2 regions of the [Clostridium] scindens ATCC 35704 genome follow, and region 2 is predicted to be linked to the other one. Evidence: predicted binding sites of a transcription regulator. Region 2 holds the regulator's gene; the other holds the start of a gene.
The links. Region 2 encodes NrdR, which represses ribonucleotide reductase genes. Its sites were predicted from a motif close to CACAANATNTTGTG; they were not measured.
Positions count from the first base shown of each region.

Region 1 (14,722 bases), 1.5 Mb from region 2:
CCGCTCTCTGTTCCGCAGGGCGTCATCGGACTGATGACACGATTTGGAATGGACGTCGTGCTGGCACACCCTGAAGGATACGAAGTATTCCCGGAAGTTGAGGCTGTAGCGGCGGAAAACGCAAAGAAATCCGGCGGCTCTTATACCAAGACCAACAGTATGGCAGAAGCCTTCAAGGATGCCGATATCGTCTATCCAAAGAGCTGGGCTCCATTCGCGGCAATGGGACAGAGAACCGAACTCTATGCACAGGGCGACCAGGCTGGCATAGATGCTCTTGAGAAAGAACTTCTGGCACAGAACGCCCAGCATAAGGACTGGGCATGTACGGAAGAACTGATGTCCACCACCAAAGACGGCAAGGCGCTCTATCTGCACTGCCTGCCGGCGGATATCACAGGCGTAAGCTGCGAGACCGGCGAAGTGGATGCAAGCGTATTCGACCGCTACCGTACCCTATTATACAAGGAAGCCAGCTATAAGCCTTATATCATAGCTGCCATGATCTTCCTGGCCAAATTCGCTGATCCGGCGGTAATTCTTAAAAAACTGGAAGAAAACGGCAAGCCAAGAGTATTCAAATAAGAAGCGGAGGCTTAACCTATGGCAAAGAAAAAAAGAATTGTAATCGCGCTTGGCGGCAATGCGCTCGGGAACACCCTGCCGGAACAGATGGCAGCTGTTAAGATTACCGCCAAAGCAATCGTGGATCTCATAGAGGAAGGCTGCGAAGTCGTCGTCGCCCACGGAAACGGACCACAGGTCGGCATGGTGAACAATGCCATGATTGCTCTGACGCATGAAGATAAAGAGCAGCCCAATACTCCTCTCTCTGTCTGTGTGGCCATGAGCCAGGCTTATATCGGCTATGACTTGCAGAACGCGCTTCGTGAAGAACTGCTGAACCGAGGCATCACAGACATTCCCGTTGCTACCATGATCACCCAGGTACGCGTGGATGAGAACGACCCAGCCTTCCAGAGTCCCTCCAAGCCAATCGGCAAGTTCGTATCCGCCGAACAGGCCCGGGAGATGGAAGAGAAATACGACTATATCATGATGGAGGATTCCGCCCGGGGCTACCGCCGCGTGGTTGCTTCCCCAAAGCCAGTGGAAATCATAGAGATCGGCACCATAAGGAACATGGTAGAATCCGGCGATCTGGTCATTGCCTGCGGCGGAGGCGGCATTCCTGTCGTCCGCCAGGGCAATCACCTCAAAGGCGCAAGCGCCGTCATCGATAAAGATTTCGCCAGCTGCCTGCTTGCCAAAGAACTGGACGCGGATTATCTCATCATCCTGACCGCGGTTGAAAAAGTGGCGATCAACTTTGGAAAGCCAGAGGAGAAATGGCTTGGCGATCTGTCTATAGACGAAGCCAGGCAGTATATGGAAGAAGGCCATTTCGCGCCGGGCTCCATGCTCCCCAAAGTACAGGCAGCCGTAGACTTTGCAAGTTCCAAAGAAGGGCGAACCGCCTTGATCACGCTGCTTGAGAAGGCCCGGGAGGCCGTCAGGGGAACCACCGGAACCACCTTTCATTTATAAATTCCTCTTCCGTCATAATATTGATCCGGCAGTTCTGTCTTGCAGGCACGTCGGATTCCTGGTATGCGCCGTCTTGCTTTGTCCACTGATACTCCACTGTTCCAGGCCCCTTTCTATAAATCATCCACCAAAGCGCTGCTTTTTGCGTAAGCCGTGCTTCTCGCCTCAAAAAAATCCGTCTTGATCATATTGGCATTGGAAAACTGGCTTACCCAGGACATGCTGTCCGGCTCTTTTACGTGCCCTTCATAGATTGGCGCAAAACCCAGATTGGTACACCTCAGGTTTCCAAGATACTGGATATAATCCGTAACCATATCCCGGTTCAATCCCTGGATATCGTCACCGATCACGTAATGCCCCCAGCTGATTTCCTGCTGGCACCCTTCCTTTATCATCTCCCGGTATTCTTCTATCCGGCTTTCCGTAAATAATTGCGGCTCTTCTTTCTTAAGTTCCAGCAGGATATTGCGGAACAGCCACAGATGGGTATTCTCATCCCGGTTGATATATCGGATCTCCTGGACAGAGCCGGGCATCCGGTTATTCCTTCCCAGATTATAGAAGAACATGAATCCGCTGTAGAAATAGATTCCTTCCAGAATATAGTTGGCTACCAGCGTCTTAACCAGCACGCCTGCATCCTTCTTCTTCTGGAATTCATTGTACAGATTGCCAATAAACTCATTCCTCTTAAGAAGGTGCTGGTCCTCCTTCCACTGGTACAGGACATCGTTCCGCTCCTGAGGCTCGCAGATGGTATCCAGCATATAGCTGTAGCTCTGGCTGTGCACAGCCTCCTGGAAGGTCTGGATGGACAGGCACAGGTTCACTTCATTTGCCGTAATGTATTCCCCGATATTTGGCAGGTTCGCCGTCTGGATGCTGTCCAGGAAGATCAGGAAGGACAGGATCTTGTCATAGGCTCTCCGCTCTGCCTGCGGCAGTTTTCGGTAATCCTTGATATCCACGCCCATGTTGATCTCTTCCGGTATCCAGAAGTTATTCATGGCCTGCCGGTACCAGTCGCTGACCCAGTCGTACTTCATATTGTTAAAATCATTCAGGTTCGTCGTATTGCCGCCTATCATCCTGCGCTTATTCACCTGCGTATCCCCGGATGGATTAAACAGCGGCTTTTTCATTAATTCAGACATATCGTTTCCTCCGTCTTCTTCGAATATTTATGAAGAGCATACTTCGCATTCTTCCACTTCCAGACTCTTGGAGCGGATATAATAGATGGTCTTAACGCCCTCTTCCCAGGCCAGTATATAGAGATCCAGCACTTTCCGGAAGGTATACTCATTGGTAATATACAGATTCATGCTCTGGGCCTGGTCAATATGCCGCTGCCTGACTCCGCATGCCCGCACGGACCAGTACTGGTCGATATAATGGGCATTCTTATAATACCAGAAGTTATCCATGGATAGTTCCGGCGCTACCCGGGGCATCAGGCCGTTCTTCTTCTCTTCCAGGAAGTAACGGCTCATGATCGGATCCAGCCCTGCGGTGGTTCCGGCAATGATGCTGGTGCTGCTGGTAGGCGCCACGGCAAGAAGATAGCCGTTTCTAAGGCCATATTCCGCCACTTCCGCCCGCAGTTCCTCCCACCGGCCATCCGTAAGCCCCCGGTCGGCAAAGTAGCTGCCGTTCTGCCATCCGCTTCCTTCAAAATATTCGTAACTTCCCTTTTCCCTGGCAATCCTGCTGCTGGCCTTTATGGCAGCATAGTGGATATCGGCAAACACCTTCTCGACAAATTCCAGATGCTCCTCGCTCTCCCAGGCAATCTCATGCTTGGCCAGCATGTGGTGATAGCCGCTGACTCCCAGCCCGATGGGCCGGTATTTCCGGTTATTGATCCTGGCATAGGGAACCGGGAAGAAGTTCAGGTCAATCACGTTGTCCAATGCTCTTACGGCGCTCTCCGTTATATAGGCTATCTCCTCCTCATCTGCAAGTTCCAATCTTCCAAGAGAGAGGCTGGCAAGGTTGCACACCACGAATTCGCCCGGCTTTGTAACCGTCACCACCACCGTCTCCCCATCTATCTCTTCAATCTTCTGCTCCACCTGCTCGATGGCGCTCATATTCTGCGCGATCTCCGTACACAGGTTGCTGCAGTAGATGATTCCCTTGTGGCTGTTGGGATTAGCGCGGTTTACCGTATCCCGGTTGAACGTAAAAGGCGTCCCCGTCTCCACCGCGCTTTTGATGATCAGTCTTATAATATCCTTGATAGGAATGACCCTTTTCTGTATCCGGGAATCCCGGACGCAGTCCTGATACCTTTCTTCCCAATCTTCTCCAAAATAATCTTCCAGCGCATAGCCTTTCACCGTCAGTATCTCATGAGGACACATCAGATACCAGTCTCCTTCGATGTTATCCCTTGCTCCCTTCCAGAAGTAGTCCGGATAGCAGACTGCCGGGAATACGTCATGAGCCTTCATCCTGTCGTCCCCGTTATTCGTCCTAAGGCCCAGAAATTCCGGCAGATCCCGGTGCCATACATCCAGATAAACCGCAACCGCGCCCTGTCGCATGCCCAGCTGATCCACCGCAACCGCAGTATCATTGGCCAGCCTGATCCAGCGGATAACGCCCCCTGCTGCCCCTTCGAACCCGCGGATCGCGCTGCCGCTTGCCCGCACCTTTCCGAAATACATACCCATGCCGCCGCCGAATTTGCTGACCTTGGCAAAATTGTCAATGCTTCTGTAGATTCCATCCAGGCTGTCCGGCACCGTGTCTATAAAGCAGGAAGACAGCTGATGGTAGGGCTTTCTTGCATTGGACAACGTTGGCGTGGCCATCGTCACCTTCAGCTGGCTTAGCATATCGTAGAAACGCTTGACCCACGATTCCCTGTCCTTCTTCTCCTTCATGGCAAGATGCATGGCGATCCCCAGAAACATTTCCTGAGGCGATTCCATCGGCACTCCCTTTCCCGTGCGGATTACATATCTGCCAAGCAGCAGTTCAAGCCCGCTATAAGTAAACAGATGATTCCGCTTCGGCTCGATAAAAAGAACCAGACGCTCTATCTCGTCCCTATCATATGCTTTTAAGATATAGTCTCCGTATAAGCCCTGTTCCGTAAGATATGCCAGTTTGTCATAGAAGCATTCGATATGGCAGCGTCTCATATTCTTTTCTAGTTTTTGCTCAAAGTCCAGCATCAGAAGCCTAGCCGCGACCATCTCCCACTGGGGCGCTTCCTGGGTCGTCAGTTCTACCGCCGCCTTGATCAGCATAGAAAGTTTCTCCTGGTCGTTAAGTTCCGGCTTTCCAAAAGCCTGGAACTTGGCATACAGATGCTCCAAGTCATACTCTTCCTGCGTAAATTCCTTCTGGATATCCGCTAGTACTAAAGCCAGCCGGTCAAAGGCCGGAATCTTGTCAGCCAGCTTCTTTCTTGACTTTCGCTTTCTGGCCCGCTCCTCTCTATATAAGATATAACTTTTTAATTCTTTATAATGATTTGCTTCCATCAGCGCCTGTTCCACAAAATCCTGAATCTCCTCCACGGATACGGATGGCTCTTCTGTAATTCTATCATCAATCTTTTGCTCTACATTCTTAAGAAGCCTGTCTGCCTCTTCATCAGAAAGCAGATTTCCTACACTTTGGAATGCCAGGCTGACTGCCCGCTTGATCTTTTCCGGGCAATACGCTTCATTTGTTCCGTTCCTCTTGCTGATTCTCATATACACGTCTACCTCACATACAATTTATTGATTCTATCCAACATCATACCACAATATATTGTTGTCTTCAATCATCTTTCTATCATTCTATTATTTGCCTGAAACAGGCAGTTTCATCCAGGATTCCAAAGAGGATATTTCGAGGTGTTAGAAATAGATGTATTCTAGACAAAGAAATCAGATATCAATAACCAAGATAAAAAGGAAGCAAGAGGACTGCTTCTGCAGGCATGGAACTATCGGGAACAGCCGCAAGAAGGGAGAGGGCTTGGATATCAAGGCCACTCTGTAGGATACACGCATCCGGCAGCAGGATATCCCTGCTCTTGCCCCTCTCTTATTCTTGGGACTGACGCGGACAGATTAAATGCCCAGCCTTTTTTTCATCGTCTTTTCCACTGCATTGATAATGTTTTCATAACCTGTGCACCGGCATAGATGCCCGGAAAGCATTTTTTTTAATTCTTCTCTTGAATATTCCTTTCCTGACTCCAGGATCTCCACCGCGCTCATGATAAAGCCCGGCGTACAGAAGCCGCACTGTACAGCCGTCTCATCGATAAATGCCTGCTGGATGTCAGATAGTTCCCCATCAGGCCCCATCAGGCTCTCCAGCGTACGGATATTCTTTCCGTCCGCCCACGCAGCCAGATAGATGCAGGAATTAAAGCACTCGCCGTCTATGATCACGTTGCAGGCCCCGCATTCGCCCACTTCGCATCCTTTCTTTACGCTGGTAAGTCGGAAATCATTGCGAAGAAGGTCTGTCAGCGAAGCGCGGACATCTATCATGGTTTCCACTTCTCTCCCGTTAATGATACAATGAATTCTTTTAAACTGCCTGTCACTCATACCACCGCACCTCCTGACCTCTCTATCGCTTCCGTAAGGGCACGTTTCGCCAGCACATAGGAAATATGCTCCCGGAATGCCTTGCTTGCGCGCCAGCTGTCCCTTGGACGGATGTCCTTTAGAACTTCTTTTGCGAACCGCTCGACGCTTTCGGCTGACACCTTGCACCCTGCCACCGCCTTCTCTGCCGACGGCGCGCGCATAGGCACGGGACCGGCGACGCCGTAGGCAATCCTGGCATCTTCTATCTCTTGTCTGTCCGCGGTTAGTTTTACATTCACAGAACATCCAAGCGTGGCAATATCCATGGCATTGCGCATGGCATACTTAATATAGTGGCCCTCATAGCCGTCGTAAGATTCCTTCGGTATCAGGATGGCTGTCTGAATCTCAGCAGGTCTTAGATCTACCTTCCCGGCCTTGATATAGAACTCCTGGATCGGCACCTTTCTTACGCCCTGCGGCCCCGTCAGTTCGATAATGGCATCCCAGGCAAATAAGGTGGAGGCCGAATCTGCCGAGGTCACTCCATTGCAGGTATTGCCGCCGATGGTTCCGATATTCCGTATCTGCGGACCGCCCACCTTATCGACAGCCTCGCCTAATACATGGATGTACTTCTTTATCACATCATCCTTCGTAATGTGGGAGAAGCTGGTCAGGGAACCGATGCGGATGGTTCCATCTTCTTCCATCTTCACGCCCCGCAGTTCATCCAATCCATAGATGCTGACCAGTTCTGCTCCAGCCCTCTTGCCTTCCCGGATCTGAATCAGGACATCGCTTCCTCCTGCGATGATAAAAGCCTCCGGGTGCTCCTCCAGTAATTGAATTGCATGCGATATATTATCTGCCTCATATAATGCTTTTATATCATACATCCAGAAGCCCTCCTTTCCGGAATTCCTCGAATAAGACATGGGGACTTAGAGGCAGCGTGTCTACGCCGACTCCTGTCGCGTTGAATACTGCATTGCGGATAGCTGGAGCCACAGAACAGACCGGAGGCTCTCCCAGCGCTTTCGTTCCGTACGCGCTGGTAGGCTCATAGTTTTCTACAAAGTCCGCCTTAAGTTCCGGATGGTCCATGGTAGTGGACAGCTTATAGTCCAGCAGCGTTCCGTTCAACGTCTTTCCGGTCTTGGGATCGAACTTCAGGCATTCTGACAGGCCATATCCGATTCCCATGCTCATCCCGCCGTGAACCTGAGCCTTGGCCAGCGCCGGGTTGATCAGCCTGCCGCAGTCATGGACATTGACTGCATCCACCAGTTTGACCTTGCAGGCCTCGATGTCCACCTCCACTTCCGCAACCGTGCATCCAAAGGAATAAGCATTGCTTTTGATCTGATAAGTGCTCTCCGCCGTTATATGCTGGCTGTGGCTCAGGCTGTAGAACGCTTCCAGCGCCAGTTCTTCCATGGACAGCAATTCTCTTCCATCCAACTTTCTAACAATCATCCCGTCCACAATATTCAGAATTCCAGCGGGCATCCTTGTCATCTCATGGGCATAGCCTAAGATCTTCTCCTTTAGAAGGAGCGCGGTCTGCTGGATCGAAAAGCCGCCCACATACGTCTGCCTGGAAGCGTAGGCTCCCGTTCCAAACGGCGTAAGATCCGTGTCCTGATTGGATATCACATGGACATCTTCCAGCGGGATTCCCAGCGTAGATGCTGCCATCTGGGCAAACGCCGTATCCGCCCCCTGTCCAATCTCCGTCTCTCCAAGCTGTACCTGGATGGACCCATCCTGATTCAGTACCATGCGGCAGGAAGAGGACTCTAATGAGATTGGCCATACCGCCGTATTATACCAGAATGCCGCGATTCCGATGCCTCTTCGGATCTTTCCCGTCTGATTGCTATATGCTTCTGCCTTCCTGACATAATCCGTATGCGCGATCGCCTTATCCATGCATTGGCCAAAGGTATCTTCATAATTCTCATTCTTGGAGAATCCATCCACGAATCCTTTCGGCATCAGGTTCTTCCTCCTGAATTCCAGCGGGGACATGCCAATCGCCTTTGCCACGTCGTCCGTATGACTCTCCACGGCAAACATAGCCTGGGGAATCCCATATCCTCTCATGGCGCCTGCCACCGGGCGGTTGGTAAATACCGTATAGGAGTCTGCCTCCACATTCGGGCAGGGATACAGCTGCGGGAACGCGCCCATTCCCTTTGCCACTATGCTGTGACCATGGGACGCGTAGGCCCCCTGATTGGAGAACGCCTCCAGTTTCCTGGCCGCGAATGTCCCGTCCGGCCTGACATAGGATATAATATGGCTTCGGATGGCATGCCTTACCCGGTTGCAGGCAAAGGTCTCTTCCCTGCTTACATCCAGTTTCACCAGATGCCCGCCTGTCACCTGGCTTAGATAGGCGCACAGCGGCTCATAGAGCACATCCTGCTTATTGCCGAATCCTCCCCCTATGTATGGCTTGATGACTCTTACCTTGCCCCAGGGGATTCCCAGCGCCTGGCCTACGACCCTCCTTACAATATGCGGGATCTGGGTGGAACTAACCACATTCATCTTATGATTGACCTGATAGGCGTAGCAGATAAAGTTCTCGATATGGCAGTGCTGCACGGAAGGCGTATCGTACCATCCCTCCACTTTGATCAGGCCCGGCTCCTTAATGGCTTCCTCGTAGTTTCCGTTTCGGATGCTGGTATGCTTCAGTACATTCCCCGGATATTCCTCATGAAGCCTAGGCGCGCCTTCTTCCATGGCCTCCTTTACATCCAGCACGAAGGGGTACTCCTCATACTGTACCTGAATGGCCCGAAGAGCCTGGCTGGCGACCACTTCGTCTTCTGCAATAACCGCGGCCACATCGTCACCGTAGAACCGGACACGGTCCGTCAGTATCAGGCGGTCCGCCACGTCCTGATGGCTTTCCTGCGTAGACCAGGGGTGGCCTGCGGTAGGAAAATAATTCTTCGGCACGTCAAAGCAAGTAACCACCTTGATCACGCCCGGTATCTTCCTGGCATCCTCCGTATCTATGGATATGACCTTGCCGTTTGCGACTGTGGAATGCAATATCTTCGCGATATATGCGCCTTTGTCGCAGAGGTCGTCCGTATACTTTGCATAGCCTGTAACCTTGTCAAAGGCGTCGATCCTCCTTACGCTGGCGCCAATAACTTCTCTGCGTTCCTCCATCCTATCACCTCCAGAATATCTCTTTTCCTGCTACATATTTTCCCTTGATCTTCGCGCCCCCGCTAAGATAGATCAGACGCTCCAGCCGCTCTTTCACCTCCATATCCCGGCTGGAGATGGCGCTGTCATCAACGATGAGCGCATCGAATTCATATCCTTCTTCCAGGCTTCCCACCTTGCCAAAGAAGGAGCCGCCGCCCTTGGTTCCAAGATAGAATGCTTCTATAGCCGTCAGCGGCTTTAACGTATCATCCACCAGCCTCCACCTGAGTTTCGACGCCTGGATGGCATGTGCCATGGCGGCAAAGATGTCTTCGCTCGTTCCTCCTGCCACATCGCTTCCAAGCCCGACAGGAATTCCCTCGTTAAGAAATGCCCGTACCGGCGCGATGCCGGAAGACAGATTCATATTAGACTCCGGGCAATGGGCCACATAGACGCCATTTTCCTTCATGCGCCTGCGCTCCCTTTCGTCCGAGTATACGCAGTGGGCCATCACCGTGCTGCAGTCTGCCCCAAACAGCCCGAACCGGTCATAGGCATCCCCATAGAATTCTGACTGGGGACACAGTTCCTGCACCCACGCAACCTCGCTTTGATTCTCCGACAGATGGGACTGTACCGGAAGGCCATAATGCATCTGCACCTTCTTGAGATTCTCCATCAAAGCGTCGCTGCAGCTGGGAATAAACCGCGGCGTCAGGATAGGCCGGGTAATCTGGCAGCGCTTCTTACAGTCCTTAATCCATTCTACGGTATCTTCCGCGGATATATCCGCGCTCTTTTCCGTCAGATAAGCCGGACAATTGCGGTCCATATTCACTTTTCCTACTATGGTATGCAAGCCTGACGCCTCCAGCATATCCATTAAAAGTTCCGTTGCGGGCACATGGATAGTTCCGAATATACAGGCTCTTGTCGTCGCACTTTCCTTCAAGTTCTGTACAAAACTTCCATATGCCTTTCTGGCGTATTCCAGATTCCGGTACTTGCCTTCCTCCGGAAATGCATGCTCATTCAGCCAGTCCAGAAGTTCCAGATCCATTCCCAGTCCCCGGAAGGTATACTGGGGCGCATGGACATGCAGATCACATAGCCCCGGAAGAATCAGATCATCCCCACAGTCCCTGACAGGAAGATCCTGATATTCCTCTGGCAGTTCCTGGTATACGCCCAGAGACATCCCTTCCTTGCAGATCACATAGCCTTGCTTTATGACTGCCAGTTCCGTCAGATTCCTGCTATAGCAGATATCCCCTCGTAAAATAAAAATAGGTTCATTCATCGGCAATGCCCTCCTTTCCCAAAGTCCGCAAGTTATCCGCAGACTTCTCATGCGGATGCTTATAGACAACTATTCCGGTAGTTGGTAGAAACGTTCAACCGATTATGAACCTATATAAGTTTCCAGTTATTTCATTTTTTATAAATCTATCGTATCATAGGATTAAAAAACCGTCAATGGATTTTACATGCCGGATTGGGACTTCTGGATCTGTTCATTTAAGTCATTCAGATATACCCATCTCTCCATCTTTTCTTCCAGTTTCTGCTCCATCTCTTCCTTCTCCCCCAGCAGTTCATTCAGCCTGGCAGAATTGGTCGCATTTGCCGCCACCTGGCTATTAAGTTCCTCTATCTTATCTTCCAGGGCAGCAATCTCATCGTCTATGGTCTCAAATTCCCGCTGCTCTTTAAAACTGAACTTCAACTTCTTCTCACGCTTTTTCCATGCGTTCTTCGTATTGCATTCCTTTATTTCGCCGGAAACAGCCGTTTCCTCCGGAAGCGCTTCTAATTCCTTGCGGATCAGATAGTCGGAGTAGCCGCCTTCGAACTGGCGGATCACGCCGTCTCCTTCAAAAGAAAAGATACGGTTCACCGTACGGTCCAGGAAATAGCGGTCATGGGATACGATGATGATGATGCCGTCAAACCGGTCCAGATAATCTTCCAGTATGGTCAGCGTCTGGATGTCCAGATCGTTGGTTGGCTCATCTAAGATCAGTACATTGGGCGCGCCCATCAGAATCCGCAGCAGATATAGCCTGCGCTTTTCCCCGCCGGAGAGTTTCTCGATCTTCGACCACTGAAGCGCCCCGTCAAACAGGAAGTTCTCCAGCATCTGAGAGGCAGTGATCTTGCCGTCGGAAGTTGTGATATACTCTCCCACTTCTTTTACATAGTCGATGACCCGCATGGAATCATCCATGTATTCATTTTCCTGGGAGAAATATCCCATACGGATCGTCTGCCCTATATCCAGACTTCCTGCGTCCGGCTTTACAATTCCGTTGATAATCCGAAGGAGTGTGGATTTTCCGCACCCATTTGGTCCGATGATGCCGATACGGTCGTTTTTCAGAAAGATGTAGTTATAGTCCTCTATCACTTTTCTGCCATCATAAGATTTGGATATTCCCGCAAGTTCAATCGTCTTATTGCCCATCCTGGATGCCACGGAATCCATGGAAACCCGCTTTTCCTCCTGGATATCCCGGATCTCCTGCATAGCCTTGATGCGGTCTATATGAGCCTTTTGCTTCGTGCTTCTTGCCCGGGCCCCACGGCTTAGCCACTCCAGTTCCGTCTTCAGGATGCTCTTCCGCTTGCGCTCTGTTGCCAGCGCCATACTTTGGCGCTCCTCTTTCAGGCGTACGAACTGAGAATAGTTACCCGGATAACTGTATATCTTACCCTGATCCACCTCAACGATTCTGGTAGCCACCCGATCCAGGAAATAGCGGTCATGAGTCACCATCAGGATGGCTCCCCGGAAACTGATCAGATACTCTTCCAGCCACTCGGACATCGCATTGTCCAGGTGGTTGGTCGGCTCGTCCAATACCAGGATGTCCGCAGGCGTAAGAAGCGCATTGACCAGAGCCACCCGCTTCTTCTGCCCGCCGGACATGTGGTCGATACGCTCTTCATAATCTGTGAATTCCAGCCGGTTCAGCATGGCCTTGGCATCCGCCTCTATGGTCCAGCGGTTCAATTCATCCACATTGCCCTCCACCGCAGCTTTCAGTATCGTGGTTCCTTCCTGAAAGACAGGCGTCTGGGGCAGATAGCAGATCTTCACTTGCCCGCCCATGCTGATCTTTCCCGAATCGCATGGCTCGATCCCGGCTGCCACCTTAAGCAGCGTGGACTTTCCCATTCCGTTAATTCCGATTACGCCGATCTTTTCATTCTCATTAATGCTAAATCCTTCATCGTCCAGCAGCACCCGGTTCGTATAAGACTTCGTTATATGTTCCATTGTCAGCAAATTCATCTTTATCATCTGCTCCTCTTCGCAATTTCTTTCCCTATTATACAGAATAAAGAACGAAATCACAAGGCAAAGCGGACATAAGGCGTTACATATTCAGGGATCTGGATGGCTTTCCGAAGTCCGCCCTGGCCGTTGGTCTGTCTGCCGCCGCAAGTCCGCCTGCGCCGAATACGGCAATATCAAATGACATCATCTCCTATGAATGGCAGATATGTGATATTGGCTTTGGCATTGTCCCCGCCTGCATGAAGGAGATGTCCATGGATGGACTGCGCTATATTCCCATGGCCGGACGTACATTGAATACCAGGTGTTCCGTAATCTATATGGAGAACAGCATGACGCTCATATTTTCCGGAGATTTTTCATATAATATTTAAAGTCGTTCCTGGAGCCTGTATATATGAATATCAAAAACAAAAGCGCTCTCATTATTTTTATTCTTATTCCTCTTGCGGTAGGATCCTTGTCTGCTGTCTTAAGCGGCAATTCGGCGGCATATTCTACATTGAATAAGCCGCCTCTTAGTCCTCCGCCCTTTATATTTCCCATCGTCTGGACCATATTATATATATTGATGGGAATATCTTCCTATATAATCTATGAATCCGAAGATCCTGAAAAGAATAAGGCGCTTCGACTATATTTTATCCAGTTGTTCTTCAACTTCTTCTGGAGCATATTCTTTTTCGGCTTTTCCATGTACTTCTTTGCATTTTTATGGCTTCTCGTACTTATCATCCTCATAGTTCTGATGATATATCAGTTTCACAAGATAAGTCCTGTTGCCGCATATCTACAGATTCCCTACCTTATATGGTGCCTGTTCGCCGCGTATCTGAACTTCATGATATACCAGCTGAATTAAATCAGGCAGGCCCGGGGAATCCGCGCTAAAACGCGGATTCCTCTTGCCTGCCTGTTCTTGGAGTATGAACTATGGAATTAATAGCAGTTTGTCTTCGTCTATGGCCTGTAAGCCCCATCAACGCTAATCGTCGTAGCTGTGATGCCGTTAGCCAGGTCAGATGCAAGGAACAGATATACATTTGCGATCTCTTCCGGCTTAAGCATTCTCTTCATTGGGAATGACTTCAAGTAGTCATCCAGAATCTCCGGCGGCAGCCCCTTCGTCATGTCTGTATCTACAACGCCAGGCGCTACACCAACCACACGGATGTTCTTACGGATAATCTCTCTTCCAAGACCATGAGTCAGGCCGATCACGCCTGCCTTGCTGGTAGGATAGCCGATTCCTGATAAGGATCCATAGATTCCGGTAACAGAAGCCGTATTGATGATGACGCCCTGCTTTGCCTCTTTCATGCACTGGTAAGCAGACCATGCGCCATTGAATACGCCGATAACATTGATGTCCATTATATGTTTAAAATCTTCTTCCGAAACTCTGGAGAATACGGTGTTCATCGTAATGCCAGCGTTATTGATCATGACATCCAGTCTTCCGTATTTCTGTGCAACCGTTCCAACTGCTGCCATAACAGCATCTCTGGATGTAAGGTCTGGAGCGAATCCCAATACTTCTTCCTCCGGATAGAGTTCCTTTAACTGAGCCAGCGCTGTGTCTACCTCTTCCTGGGTCTCGCCAAATATGGAGACTTTTGCTCCATTCTCAATAAAGATTTTTGCTGCTGCGAATCCGATTCCACGGGTTCCGCCTGTGATAATTGTAATTTTGTCCTGTACAAGTTTCATGAACTTTTCCTTCCTTTCTTTTCCTTTGGCTTATCATATCTGCCAAAGTATCGATTGATATAACTTTAACATTTCATAGGACGCGACATCGGAAAATCACACGGCATCTTACAACTTGTAGAGTTCTTTTTTAATTGCAAAATATAAGCAGTCCATGGACAAAAAGTTTACAATCACTATCACTTTTTGTTTCCTTATAGATCCAGCATGCTTCTCATCTTCCGAAAAGAGATCCGGTACAGTACGTACAGGAAGATGGCAGATGCCCCAATCATAATGCTCTCGATTCCGATCAGCCTGACTTCTTCCATTTCCAGGCGCATATCGTTAAAAAAGAGCATCAGGATCGTAAATACCAGGGATATCCCGCATCCTCCGATGCCGGGATATAAGAAGATCTTGCGAAGCTGTACTTTTACCACCCGCGTCTCAT
Region 1 covers NZ_CP036170.1:2,408,947-2,423,668, reverse strand. The annotation lists gene ygeW (knotted carbamoyltransferase YgeW) at 1-585, shown strand, start outside; gene arcC (carbamate kinase) at 604-1,548, shown strand; gene HDCHBGLK_RS12490 (ribonucleotide-diphosphate reductase subunit beta) at 1,662-2,705, opposite strand; gene HDCHBGLK_RS12485 (ribonucleoside-diphosphate reductase subunit alpha) at 2,733-5,264, opposite strand; gene xdhC (xanthine dehydrogenase subunit XdhC) at 5,628-6,116, opposite strand; gene xdhB (xanthine dehydrogenase subunit XdhB) at 6,113-6,997, opposite strand; gene xdhA (xanthine dehydrogenase subunit XdhA) at 6,990-9,293, opposite strand; gene HDCHBGLK_RS12465 (amidohydrolase family protein) at 9,298-10,578, opposite strand; purine riboswitch at 10,621-10,716, opposite strand; gene HDCHBGLK_RS12460 (ABC-F family ATP-binding cassette domain-containing protein) at 10,762-12,573, opposite strand; gene HDCHBGLK_RS19775 (hypothetical protein) at 12,919-13,125, opposite strand; gene HDCHBGLK_RS20055 (TspO/MBR family protein) at 13,040-13,441, shown strand; gene HDCHBGLK_RS12450 (SDR family NAD(P)-dependent oxidoreductase) at 13,540-14,289, opposite strand; gene HDCHBGLK_RS12445 (FtsX-like permease family protein) at 14,484-14,722, opposite strand, start outside.
Region 1: the regulator NrdR is predicted to act here: its motif matches at 5,314-5,327, upstream of HDCHBGLK_RS12485 (ribonucleoside-diphosphate reductase subunit alpha).

Region 2 (14,722 bases):
ATGCAGATCAGATCGTTGTGGCCTGCGGAGGAGGAGGAATTCCGGTACTAAAGCAGGACAATCATCTAAAAGGCGCCAGCGCAGTCATCGAGAAGGATCTGACGGCCGGCAAGCTTGCGGAAGAGGTGGATGCGGACGAATTGCTCATCCTGACCAGCGTTGAAAAGGTCAAGATCAATATGGGAAGGCCGCAGGAAGAGGAACTGGGCGAGATTACCATAGAACAGGCCAGACAGTATATGGAAGAAGGCCATTTCGGCGAGTACAATATGCTTCCAAAGTTCAGCGCGTCTGTAGCGTTTATAGAGAAGCGTGAAGGAAGAAGGGCGTTGATTACATCCTTTGATAAATTGGAGGATGCGCTCAAAGGCAGAACCGGTACCATTATAAAATAATGGACACGAGTAGAATTGGAAAAATAGGGCATACTACTTGAAAAATGCAAGGAGGAATGAACTATGAAAGCCAGAGTCAATGAAGGCTGTATCTCATGCGGGGCTTGCGTAGCAGCCTGCCCGGAAGTGTTCCGGTTTAATGATGACGGTGTTGCTGAAGCATATGCGGATGTGGCGCCTGAGTATGAAAGCGCGGCAACGGAGGCAAGGGACAGTTGTCCTGTATCCGTAATTGATATTGAAGAATAGGAAATCTGCCGGAGATGCAGCATATCTATGCTGCATCTCCGGTTTTTCGTGCGGAACTATTGACAAAGAGTACAAAATATAATATTATTGTACTAGTTTACTAGTACAATGAAACTATGTGACAAGGATGATGTGAGGAGAGAGCAATGATTGAGATTAAGCATTTAACCAAGGTGTATAAGCTGAATAAAAAGCAGATGGCTGAATCCAAAACAAAGAATCCGCTGAAGACAGCGGTGGATGATCTGAGCCTGAAGGCAGAAGAAGGGGAGATCTATGGGCTTTTGGGTCCCAACGGCGCGGGAAAGACTACGACTCTCAGGTGTATTGCCACATTGATAAAGCCTACCAAGGGAGAGATCTATGTGAATAGCCACGAGGTTCAGAAGGAACCGGAGTCTGTGCGCGAAAGTATCGGATTCTTGACCAGTGATATCAAGCTGGATGAGCAGTTTGATGTAGACTACATGTTCGGATTCTTCGGAAGGCTGCACAATATACCGAAAGACAGGCTGGAAAAGCGTAAGGAAGAACTGTTTTCCTATTTTGGAATTCAGGATTTCGCCCATAAGAAGATTAAGGAACTGTCTACAGGCATGAAGCAGAAGGCAGCCATTGCGGTCAGCCTGGTTCATGACCCGGATATCGTAATATTTGACGAGCCTACCAATGGCCTGGACATCGTTACGGCAAGAAGCGTGACAGATTATTTGAAGAAATTAAGAGATGATGGCAAACTGGTGATCGTCTCTACGCATATCATGTCGGAAGCAGAGAAACTTTGCGACAGGATTGGCATTATCATTGACGGGTATAAGGTTGCGGAAGGAACGCTAGAGCAGCTTCTGGAACAGACCAATGCGGCAGACTTGGAGGACGCGTTCTTCGAGTTCTACAAGTCAAAGAAGGGGGATGAGTAAGATGAGCGGAATCAAGCAGATATTTAACAAGGAGATGGCCAGGATATTCAAAGACAAGAAGATGGTATTCTCCGTATTTCTACTTCCGGTGCTGATTATGGTGGTCATCCTGTCTATTGTAAATGGGCTGGCATCCAATATGGAGGATGATATCGAATCCCATGTAGCGCAGGTCTACATAATGAATAAGCCGGAGACGCTGAATGATATCCTGGATGCCTCGGGGGCGAAGTTCAAGTTAAAGGACATTGACAGCGCGAAGGAAATGAAGCAGGCTAAGAAAGAGATTCTGGAAGGGGAAGCGGATCTGATCGTGGAATTCCCGGATAACTTCCGGCAGGAGGTAGAAGACTATCGGGAGGGCAGCAAGATTCCTCAGGTCAAGACATACCAGAATCCGTCCGAAGATTATTCCAGGGCAGCAGCAGACAATATGGACGCGGCGCTGGAGGCCTACCGGCAGTTCCTGCTGTCCCAGAGGGTGAGCGATATGGAGCAGCTGACCGTATTCCAGATAAATTCAGACAATGATGAAATGTACATCCAGGATGAGAAGAAGGCCAGCGGCAAGGCAATCGGAACGATGCTCCCATATTTTATTACGATTCTTCTCTTTGCGGGGGCAATGGGAATCGGAACGGATATGATCGCGGGAGAAAAGGAGAGGGGGACTATGGCCAGCCTTCTGGTATCTCCGATCAAGAGAAGTTCCATCGTACTTGGCAAGGTATTCTCCCTGATGACGGTATCCGGCATTTCCTCATTGATCTATGTGATCGCCATGGTGATATGCGCTCCGATCATGATGGGTTATATGGGAGGCCTTGATAAGTTGAGCATCAGCTTAAGCCCGCAGCAGGGAATCATGCTCGGTGCGATGCTGGTAGCGCTTTCCTTCCTGTATTCCAGCATTATTGCGCTGATTTCCGTGTTTGCCAAGTCTACCAAGGAGGCAAGCACGTACGTGATGCCGGCGTATATGCTGGTTTTGATCGTAGGGCTGTTCACCATGTTTACGTCAGGAGAACCCAGCCAGACGACCTATTTCATCCCATTTTACAATAATGCGCTGGTGCTACAGGGAATCTTAAGCCAGGAGGTCACCATGTTCCAGTATGGAGTAACGCTGGCTGAAACGCTGGCGGTAGGCGCAATCCTTCTTGGCGTCATTGTAAAGGCGTTTGAAAGCGAAAAAGTAATGTCCGCATAAGGCAAGAGGCAGAGGTTCCGCATATACTATGTAGTAAGTAGTATATGCGGATTTTTATATTGGTCCCATATGGATAAAAGGAGGTGCCGGCATGCGCCTGTGCGAACTTGAGAATAAAGAAGTGATTAATGCGTGCGACTGTAAGAAACTTGGATATGTTGTAGACCTGATCATCGATGAGTGCAAAGGATGCATCGAGGCCCTGGTCATTCCCAAGGGCGGAAAACTATGCGGCTTCTTCAGCGATGGGGCGGAATATATTATCCCATACAAATGCATCCGGAAGATTGGACCGGATATAATCCTTGTGGAAATCCATGAGGAGGGATGACCGAAAAAAGAATCAAAAGAGATTTGACTTCTGAATATCGAGCAGATATACTATATGTATTAAGAAAAGAAAGGATCAAGTCGAGATGAAGTGCCCATATTGTAATCATCCAGATACCAGAGTTATTGATTCCAGGCCGGCGGAAGATGGCAACTCCATACGCAGGCGCCGATCATGCGATGTGTGCGGCAAGAGGTTTACGACCTACGAGAAGGTGGAGACGATTCCACTGATTATCATTAAGAAGGATAATAACCGGGAGCAGTATAATAGAAAGAAGATTGAGAATGGGGTTCTGCGCGCCTGCTATAAGAGGCCGGTATCTGCAGAAGACATCCAGCGTTCCATTGACGGCATAGAGACGAAGATATTCAGCCTGGAAGCAAAGGAGATTCCAAGCAGCACAATAGGCGAGATCGTCATGGAAGAGTTAAAAGGGCTGGATGAGGTTGCATATGTAAGATTTGCATCCGTATACAGAGAGTTTAAGGACGTGAATACCTTTATGGATGAGTTGAAAAAGATATTGAAGTAGAATGTAAGAAGGTATTTGCTAAGCGGGCCATAAAGTGATAGAATAAAAGGGAGAAGCAAAAAAGAGTCGGTTTGCTTCTTCCTTTTTCTTACATAATTTTGGTGAAACAGAAGATGCTGATAAAGAATACGATTTTTAGATTGGGTGAGATATATGAGAACGTACAAATTAACCATTGCTTATGATGGGAGCAGATATCAGGGGTGGCAGCGCCAGGCCACGACGGACAATACGATCCAGTTCGTGCTGGAGTGGAGCATCGGCAAATTAGTGGGATACCGCGTGCATGTGGATGGCTCCGGCAGGACGGACGCGGGCGTACATGCCCGTGGCCAGGTTGCAAGCGTAAAACTTTCCAAACTCTATGATACAAAGGAACTGAAGGATTCGCTGAACCGCTACCTTCCGGAGGATATCCGGATTGTAAAAGTAGAACTTGTAAAGAACGGATTTCATGCCCGCAAGAGCGCAAAAGGGAAAAAATATGAGTATTATATTGACTGCCGGGAGAAGCCGGATGTATTCTCGCGCCGCTACTGCTACCATTATCCGGAGAAGCTGGATATCGAGGCAATGAGGGACGCGGTACAGTATCTCATCGGACCTAAGAATTTTACCAGTTTTACTGATGATAAGGAGTGCAAAGATCCGATCCGCCGTATTATTAATATCAAGATTGTCAGCACCGGCGAGAAGGTAAGGATCACCTATTATGGGACAGGCTTTCTCTACCATATGGTGCGTATCCTGACGGGAACTTTGCTGGAAATCGGTACCGGGAAGAGGGATGCATCCATGCTGCCGGTGGTAATCGCGGCAGAAGACAGGTGCCTTGCAGGTTTCCTTGCTCCTGCAAGGGGCCTTTTCCTGCGTAAAGTGTATTATTAATAGAGAGCATACTATATATATTGGAGGAAGATAGATGAAGTTTGTTTCATGGAATGTAAATGGAATCCGGGCCTGCGTACAGAAAGGCTTTATGGAGTTCTTTCAGGAGGCTGATGCGGATATTTTCTGCATTCAGGAATCGAAGATGCAGGAAGGCCAGCTGGAACTGGAGACTCCGGGATATCACCAGTACTGGAACTACGCGAAGAAGAAAGGGTATTCAGGAACCGCCATATTCACAAAGCAGGAGCCCATATCCGTATCTTACGGAATTGGAATCGAAGAACATGACCAGGAAGGCCGCGTGATCACCCTGGAATTTGAAGATTATTATTTTATTACAGTATATACGCCTAACTCTCAGAATGAACTGGCAAGGCTTCCCTATCGTATGCAGTGGGAGGATGACTTCCTTGCATATCTGAAGAAGTTAGAAGAAGCGAAGCCGGTGATCTTCTGCGGGGACCTGAATGTGGCCCACAAGGAGATTGACCTTAAGAATCCCAAGACAAACCGCAAGAATGCCGGATTTACAGATGAAGAGCGGGCTAAGTTCACCTCGCTGGTAGATGCCGGGTTCATTGATACGTTCCGGTATTTTTATCCGGATGCACAAGGGATCTATTCCTGGTGGTCTTACCGCTTCAGCGCCAGGGCCAAGAACGCAGGCTGGCGTATCGACTATTTCTGTGTATCAGAATCACTGGAGGAGAGGCTGGTGGATGCGAAGATCCTGACGGATGTAATGGGGTCTGACCACTGTCCGATCGTATTGGAAATGAAATAAATGAGAAAGCCGACATCTAAAGCGATGCCGGCTTTCTTAAACTCATATAAATTTTACAGATACCCGCCGTCAACCCCGATTACCTGCCCCGTCATATAAGGAGAAGCATTGGCGATATCCCAGATGATGCTTGCCACTTCATCGGTGGTACCGAATCTTCCCATTGGAATCTCTTCCTCCAGATCTTTTCGTTCCTCCCTGGTAAGCCTCTGATTCATGGCCGTATCAATGACTCCGCAGGCCACGGCATTTACCTGGATATTGCTGGGAGCCAGTTCCTTGGCGAGCGCCTTGGTAAGACCGTTTACCCCTGCCTTGGAGGCAGAATACGCAGCTTCGCAGGAGGCGCCGGAGGTTCCCCACATGGAAGATACATTGATGATCTTGCCGGACTTCCTGGCTACCATAGGAGGGATGGCGTGTCGGCAGCAGTAGAAGACGGAAGACAGGTTCGTCTGAATGATATGTTCCCACTCCGAATTGCTCATATCTGTCAGCAGTCCGATATAAGAGACGCCGGCATTGTTGATCAGTACATCCAGATAACTGCATGTGCTGTAGATGTGCCGGAATATCTGATCCGTCTCTTCCGGCTTTCCCACATTGCCAAGCACGATATCACAGGAGCCATGATAGGAAGTCTCTATGGTATGCTTTACCTTGTTCAGATCAGAAACGGAAGTACAGCAGTTCAGAAAAACATGATACCCTCTCGCTGCGAAATACAAGGCAGTGCTTTTTCCAATTCCCCTGGAAGCACCTGTAACCAGAACCGTTTTTTTATTCATCTATATTGCCCCCTGTCCGAGATTCTAAAATAATTATAAAAATTCCCTTTTTCTACTTATCATTATATACCAGAATCATTGCTAATTAAAGTTCCAAGTGATATGATTTACATATGAGCCGCCATGCATATTTCGGGCGGCAATAAAAGTATAGGCGAGAAAGTATAGGCGAGAAAGTAAAGACGAGAAAGAGGACGAGTATGTTATCAAAATTCAGTGTAAAAAGACCTTACACAGTAGTGGTGGGAGTGGTTCTGATTATTATCCTGGGAGTAGTCTCATTCGGCAATATGACGCTGGATCTGCTTCCCAGCATGAACCTTCCATACGCGATAGTAATGACTACCTATACCGGCGCAAGCCCGGAAGAGGTGGAAGAAGTCGTAACCAAGCCAGTCGAGCAGACAATGGCTGCGGTCAGCAATATCAAGACAATTCAGTCAATATCTAATGAAAATGCATCTACGGTCATATTGGAGTTCGAACAGACGACGAACATGGACTCCGTCACCATAGAGATGAGAGAAAGCCTGGATCAGATCCAAGGATTCTGGCCGGATGCAGTTTCCAATCCCATTATCATGAAATTAAATCCTGATATGATGCCTGTACTGATTGCTGCGGTCAGTGCCGGGGGAAATAATGCGGCCGAAACCAGCAAAGTGATCAAGGAAGAGGTAATTCCAGAAGTAGAAAGCGTAGAAGGGGTGGCTTCTGTGGCTGCTTCTGGAAGCATAGAGAATACGGTGGAGATTACCGTCAACGAGCAGAAGGTTACGGAATTAAATGATGATATCAAGGCAGAACTGGAAAAAAAGATAAATGATGCCAAATCGGCCCTGGATGAGGCCAAGGCGCAGGTGGAAAGCGGAAAGGCAGCCCTGGCGGCAGGTACCTCCCAGGCATCTCAGGGACTTGCCCAGGCGGAGTCCCGGATATCTGCCAAAAGCGAGGAGATTAAGCAGGCCCAACTGGAGATCACGGAAAAAATGGCAGAACTGAACGTGACCGATACCCAGCTTAAGCAGAGCCTCGCCACGGTACAGGCGGCAAAGGCAGCAGCTCAGGCTCAGCTGACACAGCTGGAGACGGCAAAAGCAAGTTACGACCAGATCATTGCAGCATTACAGAGCCCGGATCTTACTACAGATCAAAGAGAAGCATTGGAGGCGCAGAAGAACGAACTACAGCCAATCATTGATTCTTACGACACGAGTCATTCTACCTTGGAAACTACCGCCCAGCAGTTGACGCAGCAGGAAGCAGCGATTCAGCAAGGACTTGATCAGGTGGCGGCAGGAAAGGGGCAGTTGGAGTCCATCCAGGATCAGGTAAATAACGGGGCTATGACGCTGGCGCAGGCCAGAGGCCGGCTGGCATCCGGCCAGCTGGAGGCGGCTGTAGGCATCGGGGAAGGAACAGCCCAGCTGGCAGCAGGAGAAGCGGCAATCCAGATGCAGGAAGCGCAGATGGAGTCGGCGCAAAGCCAGGCAGCAGGAAGCGCGGATGTAAGCAGCATCCTGTCGGCGGATATGGTCAAGACGATTCTGGCCGCGGAGAACTTCAGCATGCCTGCGGGGTATGTGACGGAGGGGGGAATTGATTACCTGGTCCGCGTCGGCGACAAGTTCAAGAGCATTGAAGACATCAAGGATCTTGTGCTGATAGACATGGAAGGCATCGATCCTGTCAAACTGTCGGATATTGCGAATGTGGAACTGGTGAATAATTCGGATGAGACGTACGCGAAGATTAACGGCAAGCCCGGAGTCATGCTAAGCGTTCAGAAACAGACCGGGTACTCTACCGGAGATGTAAGCAAGCGAGTGCTCGAGAAACTGGATCGTTTAAAGAAGGATAACGCAGAAATCAAGACGGTAACGCTGATGGATCAGGGCGTATACATTGACCTTATCGTCCATTCCGTATTGCAGAACCTGATCTTTGGAGCCATATTGGCGGTGATTATCCTGCTGGTATTCTTAAAGAGCCTCCGTCCTACATTTGTTATTGCGTGCTCCATCCCGATCAGTATCATGACAGCGCTGGTTGCCATGTATTTCTCAGGGGTAACCCTGAACATCATATCCTTATCAGGGCTTGCGCTGGGTGTCGGGATGCTGGTGGATAACTCTATCGTCGTAATTGAGAATATATACCGCATGAGGAATGAAGAGGGCGCTTCCGCCAAAGAAGCGGCCATAGAAGGAGCAAGACAGGTAGGCGGGGCAATCATGGCCTCTACGCTGACGACGGTCTGCGTATTCCTGCCAATCGTGTTTACCAGTGGAATCACCAGACAGCTGTTTGTAGACATGGGGCTTACCATCGCATACTCGCTTCTGGCCAGTCTGGCTGTGGCTCTGACCCTGGTTCCTATGATGTCCGCGGGATTGCTGAAGAAGACGGAAGATAAGGAGTCAAAAATATTCGCCAAGATCAGGCAGGGATATGGCAAACTGCTTGAAAAGGCGCTGCATAAGAAGTTTCTGGTACTGCTGGGGGCTCTGGCGCTGTTCATAGCAAGCATTGCATTGGCCCTGTCAAGGGGAACAGAATTCATGCCTCAGATGGAGAGCAACCAGATCGCTATGACGCTTAAGACAGAAGAGGGAAGCAGCCTTGACGATACAGCCAAGGTGGCGGATCAGGTAATGGACCGGATTGGAAAGATTGAGGATATCAAGGATATCGGCGGCCTGGTATCTGCATCTGATATGATGGGGACGCAGACGGAATCGAATGTAATTGAATTCTACGCGATCACAAAGGATCATCCGTCCCTGGACAATGGACAGCTTAAGAAAAAGATCGAAAGCGTAACAAAGGATATTGACGGCGAACTTACCGTAAATATGTCCAATATGGATATGAGCGCTCTTGGCAGCTCGGGGATTAACATCCAGATAAAGGGGAAAGACCTGGATAAACTACAGAAAGTAGCAAATGATGTCAAGGGAATCGTAGAGAAGACAAAAGGAACTCAGAATGTACTGGATGGAACAGAAGACAATAACGAGGAACTGCGGGTCGTAGTGGATAAGACAAAGGCAACGCAGCATGGCCTTACGGTGGCTCAAGTATACCAGCAGCTGTATGGAAAACTTGCAGAAGCCCAGACGGCCACCACGTTGGCAACCGATACCAATGATTATGATGTCTATGTACTGGATGATGCCAACGAGAGCCTTAGCAGGGAGGACATCCGCAATCTGACCATCACTGCCGAGAAGCAGGATGGAACATCAGAAGATGTGAAACTGGCCGACATTGCCACATTCGAAGACGCCTGTGGCCTTAGAGCAATCAGCCGGAAAGATCAGAGCCGATTCATGTCGGTTACGGCAGAGATTAAGGATGGGGATAATATCGGCCTGGTCAGCAGCCGGGTGAAGAAGGCGCTGAAATCCTACGACGCCCCGGAAGGATACGAGATAAAGATGACTGGAGAAGATGAGACTATCAACGAGGCGATGATAGAACTCTTTAAGATGCTGGCGCTGGCTATCGTATTTATGTATCTCATCATGGTGGCGCAGTTCCAGTCTCTGCGTTCTCCGTTCATCGTTATGTTTACCGTGCCGCTGGCATTCACAGGAGGCCTTCTTGCCTTATGGATGTCGGGAATGGCAGTCAGCGTAATCGCGATGATTGGGTTTGTAATGCTGTCAGGCATTATAGTCAATAACGGTATTGTATTCATTGACTATACCAACCAGTTGATTGCGGCCGGTATGGAAAAAGAAAAGGCCTTGGTAGAGGCAGGCAAGACCAGGCTCAGACCGATCATCATGACGGCTCTTACAACAATTCTTGGATTGTCAACCATGGCAATCGGCTTCGGAATGGGCTCGGATATGGTGCAGCCTATGGCGGTTGTTACCATTGGCGGATTGATATATGGAACCATATTAACCTTAGTAGTTGTCCCTTGTATCTTTGATCTGTTTCATAAAAAAGAAAAGGCAAGACTTCGTGAAGGTATAGAGGAAATCGAAACCACGTTGGATCAATAATGATAAGAGAGGTACATTATGATTGACAAAGCAATTGAATTTGCAACCAAGGCACACGAAGGACAATTCAGGAAGGGAACCAAGAGGCCATACATTGTGCACCCGGTAGAAGTTGGGGATATCGTGGCGACAATGACCGACGATGAGGAAGTGATCAGCGCCGCTGTGCTGCATGACACGATCGAAGACTGCGAAGGCATTACCCATAGAATTCTGGCCCAGGAATTCTCTGAGCGGGTGGCCTTTATGGTCGCCCAGGAGAGTGAAGATAAGTCCAAGACCTGGATGGAGCGAAAGCGTGCTACCATTGAGCATCTACGCACAGCCTCCAGGGAAGTGCAGATGATTGGATTGGCGGACAAGCTGTCTAATATGAGGGACATTGACAGGGACTATCCCGCAGAAGGGGAAAATCTATGGAACCGTTTTCGAATGAAGGACAAGGAGACCATTGGATGGTATTATAAGGGTATACGGGATGTGCTGGCAGACTCATTTAAAGAGGTACCGGCATTCCTGGAATATTGCAGGCTGATTGCTAAGAATTTTGGCTGAGAGGCAGATAGTTTTCGTTATAAGATAGACAGAAGTGAAACAGGAGTGTGAAGATGATAATCAGTGCAAGCAGAAGGACGGATATCCCGGCTTTATATCCGGAGTGGTTCATTAACCGGCTAAAGGCCGGAGAGGTGCTGGTCCCAAATCCATATAACCGCAAGAAGATAAGCCGTATCCAGCTGTCGCCGGATACGATAGATTGTATTGCCTTTTGGACGAAGAATCCAGAACCTCTGATTCCCTATCTGAGTACGATTGACAAAATGGGATATCCCTATTATTTCCAGATGACGATTACGGATTATGAACAGGATATTGAGGAAAACGTTCCCCGTACTGAAGAGTCTATGGCCACCTTCCTGCTGCTTAGCGAGCGCTTGGGAAAAGAGCGGGTGGACTGGAGGTTTGACCCTCTTCTGCTGACGGAGAAGTATTCCATATCTTATCATCTGGAGCGGTTTGAAATGATGTGCGAGTGGCTTCACAAGGCGACGACCAGATGCATCATAAGTTTTATCGATTCCTATAAGGACAGCCCGTATCTGGAGATGGAGCCGGAGGATATAGTGGGACTGGCGGAAGGACTGGCGCGGATTGGCAAAAAAAATGGCCTGCCGCTCTATACCTGTGCGGAAAAGATGGACTTGAGCAGATTGGGAATTGAGCATGGAGCCTGTATTGACAAAGAAAAGATCCACAATCTGATCGGCTATAAGCTGGATCTTAAGAAAGATGCGGGACAGCGGCGGGAATGCGGCTGTATTGAGAGCATAGATATTGGGATGTATGACACCTGCATCAACGGCTGCAAATATTGCTATGCGACAAGCGGCCTGGAAGGCGCCCGGCGGAGGATGCAGCAGCATAATCCACTTTCGCCGCTGCTGATTGGACAGTTGAAAGGCGATGAGATGATTACGGATCGAGACGTGAAGTCTGACAGGGACAATCAGATTTCTTTGTTCGATTTGCCGGAAATGTATATGAAATTTTAGTGAATATGTAGAAATGACGATGGAAGGGCAGAAACCGGCTGTTAAATACTTGACAACCGGTTTTGCTTTTGATATTTTAGACTAAAGTACAAACTATAGTCTAAAACGGGATACAAAAAAGAGAGGTGGAAAAATGAGCCTGATCACGAGTATACAGAAATACTCTATCCATGACGGAGATGGCATCAGAACAACCGTTTTTTTCAAGGGCTGCCAATTAAGGTGCGTATGGTGCCATAATCCGGAAACCCAGAGTTATAAGAAGCAGATGCTGTATGACGCAGAAAGATGTACAGGATGCAGAAACTGCGAACCAGCCTGTCCGAACCGGGCGATTCGCGGAGAAGAGGGGAAAGTGTTCACGGATATGCGGCTCTGTGACGGATGCGGCACGTGCGTGGATTTTTGTAATCAGAATCTAAGAGAGATCGTAGGAAGAGAATACTCCGTAGATGAATTGGTGAAGGAGTTAAAGAAAGATGAGATGTTCTATGAAGAGTCCGGCGGTGGCGTCACATTATCCGGTGGCGAGGTAATGACAGCGGATATGGACTACGTAGAAGAACTAGCGAAAAAACTTTACCGGCATGGAATCACTGTAACGATTGATACTTGCGGACAGGCGCCATATGAGAACTTTGCCCGGATTCTGCCATATGTGGACACCTTCCTGTATGATATTAAAACGATGGATAGTCAGATACATAAAAAGTATATGGGTGCAGGGAATGAGACGATCCTGTCCAATCTGGAAAGATTAAGCGCGGCGGGCGCAAGAATCTATATCCGGATTCCCACCATCAAGGAGGTTAATGGTACGGATGAGGATATGAAAGCGATGATCAAGTATCTTCAAGAGAAGAATATCCGGGTGGCAAATATTAATCTTCTACCTTATCATAACACCGGTTCAGGGAAGTATGAGAAGATAGGCAGGACATACGATGGAACAGAACTTCATGCACCGGAAAAAGAAGAAATGGAACATTTTGTAGATTTATTTAAGGAATCAGGATTCCACAATATCAAAATAGGAGGCTAGCAGTATGGAAGAAAGAGGAATGAATGAACGGATCAGAAAACTGAGGAAACTAAGCCTGGAGACGCCGGCGCACATTGATATGGAGCGGGCGAAGAGCATGACGGATACCTATGAGAAATATGAAGGAGCGCTCTCCATACCGGAACTTCGCGCCCAGGTACTGAAGGATTACTTTTCGACCAAGACTCTGTACATTGGCGAGGGAGAATTGATCGTAGGAGAAAAAGGAGACTCTCCGCAGGCATCCCCGACGTTTCCGGAATTGTGCTGCCATACCATGGAAGATATGCAGGTAATGAACGACCGGGAACTTATCAGTTTCAAAGTAAAGGAAGAGGATTTTGAACTCCAGGAGAGGATAATGATCCCATACTGGGATAAGAGATGCATCCGGAATAAGATACTCAGGCAGATGACGCCGGAGTGGAAGAAGGCCTATGAGGCTGGGCTTTTTACTGAATTTATGGAGCAGAGGGGACCAGGGCATACGGTGGGCTCTGTGAAAATATATGAAAAAGGTTTTCTGGACTACAGACAGGACATCCAGGAGGCGATTGACCGGCTGGATTACTTTCATGATCCGGAAGCCCTGGATAAGAAGAACGAGCTGGAAGGCATGAAGATTGCCTGCGATGCCATCATGATTCTTGGGGAACGCTACGCTGCATACGCCAGGGAACTGGCAGAAAAAGAGAGCGATCCAAAGCGCCGGGAAGAGTTGCTTCAAATCGCTGCCAACTGCGATGTCGTGCCAGCGCATAAGCCCCAGACCTACTGGCAGGCAATCCAGATGTACTGGTTCGTGCATCTGGGCGTGACGAGCGAGTTGAATCCTTGGGATGCATACAGCCCGGGACGCTTAGACCAGCACCTGAATCCATTTTATGAGCGGGATATAGAAGCGGGAATTCTGGATGATGAGAAGGCTCTGGAGTTACTGGAATGCCTGTGGGTAAAATTCAATAACCAGCCGGCGCCCCCGAAGGTTGGAATTACTTTGAAGGAAAGCAGTACCTATACGGATTTCGCCAATTTGAATACAGGAGGGATCGCGCCGAACGGAGAGAATGGCGTCAACAATGTAAGTTATCTGATACTGGACTGCATGGATGAAATGAAACTGCTCCAGCCAAGTTCCAATGTGCAGATCAGCAGAAAGACACCGCAGAAGTTCTTAAAGCGCGCCTGCGAGATTTCCCGCAAGGGCTGGGGACAGCCTGCTTTCTACAATACCGAGGCTATCGTGCAGGAACTTCTAAATGCCGGGAAATCCCTGGAAGACGCAAGGCGGGGCGGAACCAGCGGATGCGTGGAGACCGGGGCGTTTGGCAATGAAGCCTATATCCTGACCGGATATTTTAACATTCCGAAGATATTTGAACTGACCTTGAATAACGGCTGCGACAAGATGACAGGCCAGCAGTTGGGACTGAAACTAGGCTATGCAACGGAGTTTGAAACTTATGAAGAACTGTACGATGCGTTTAAGAAGCAGATGAAGTACTTCATTGACATTAAAGTCCAAGGAAGCAACGTGATTGAGAAGATTTATGCGGAAGAGATGCCGGTACCGTTCCTCTCCATTATCACCAACGACTGCATTTCTAAAGGAAAAGATTACAATGGAGGCGGCGCGAGATACAATACCAAGTATCTGCAAGGCGTAGGAATCGGAACCATCACGGACTGCCTGGCATCAGTGAAGTATAATGTATATGAAAAGAAGAACTTCTCAATGAAAGAACTGATGCAGGCTCTGGATGATAATTTCGAAGGGCACGACAGAATCCTGAACCTTGTAAGCAACAAGACCCCTAAGTATGGAAATGATGACGAGTATGCAGACAGCATCATGAGGGATGTCTTCGAGTATTACAGGAGCCAGGTGACAGGGCGGCCGAACATGCTGGGCGGGACCTACCGTATTAATATGCTGCCTACCACCTGCCATGTATATTTCGGCGATGTAATGATGGCAAGCCCCAACGGACGTCTGGCCCACAAGCCG
Region 2 covers NZ_CP036170.1:273,390-288,111, reverse strand. The annotation lists gene arcC (carbamate kinase) at 1-395, shown strand, start outside; gene HDCHBGLK_RS01335 (ferredoxin) at 459-644, shown strand; gene HDCHBGLK_RS01330 (ABC transporter ATP-binding protein) at 791-1,564, shown strand; gene HDCHBGLK_RS01325 (ABC transporter permease) at 1,566-2,774, shown strand; gene HDCHBGLK_RS01320 (PRC-barrel domain-containing protein) at 2,866-3,105, shown strand; gene nrdR (transcriptional regulator NrdR) at 3,191-3,640, shown strand; gene truA (tRNA pseudouridine(38-40) synthase TruA) at 3,794-4,528, shown strand; gene HDCHBGLK_RS01305 (exodeoxyribonuclease III) at 4,563-5,315, shown strand; gene ymfI (elongation factor P 5-aminopentanone reductase) at 5,369-6,103, opposite strand; gene HDCHBGLK_RS01295 (efflux RND transporter permease subunit) at 6,304-10,119, shown strand; gene HDCHBGLK_RS01290 (HD domain-containing protein) at 10,138-10,674, shown strand; gene HDCHBGLK_RS01285 (DUF1848 domain-containing protein) at 10,728-11,672, shown strand; gene HDCHBGLK_RS01280 (trans-4-hydroxy-L-proline dehydratase activase) at 11,806-12,714, shown strand; gene hypD (trans-4-hydroxy-L-proline dehydratase) at 12,719-14,722, shown strand, end outside.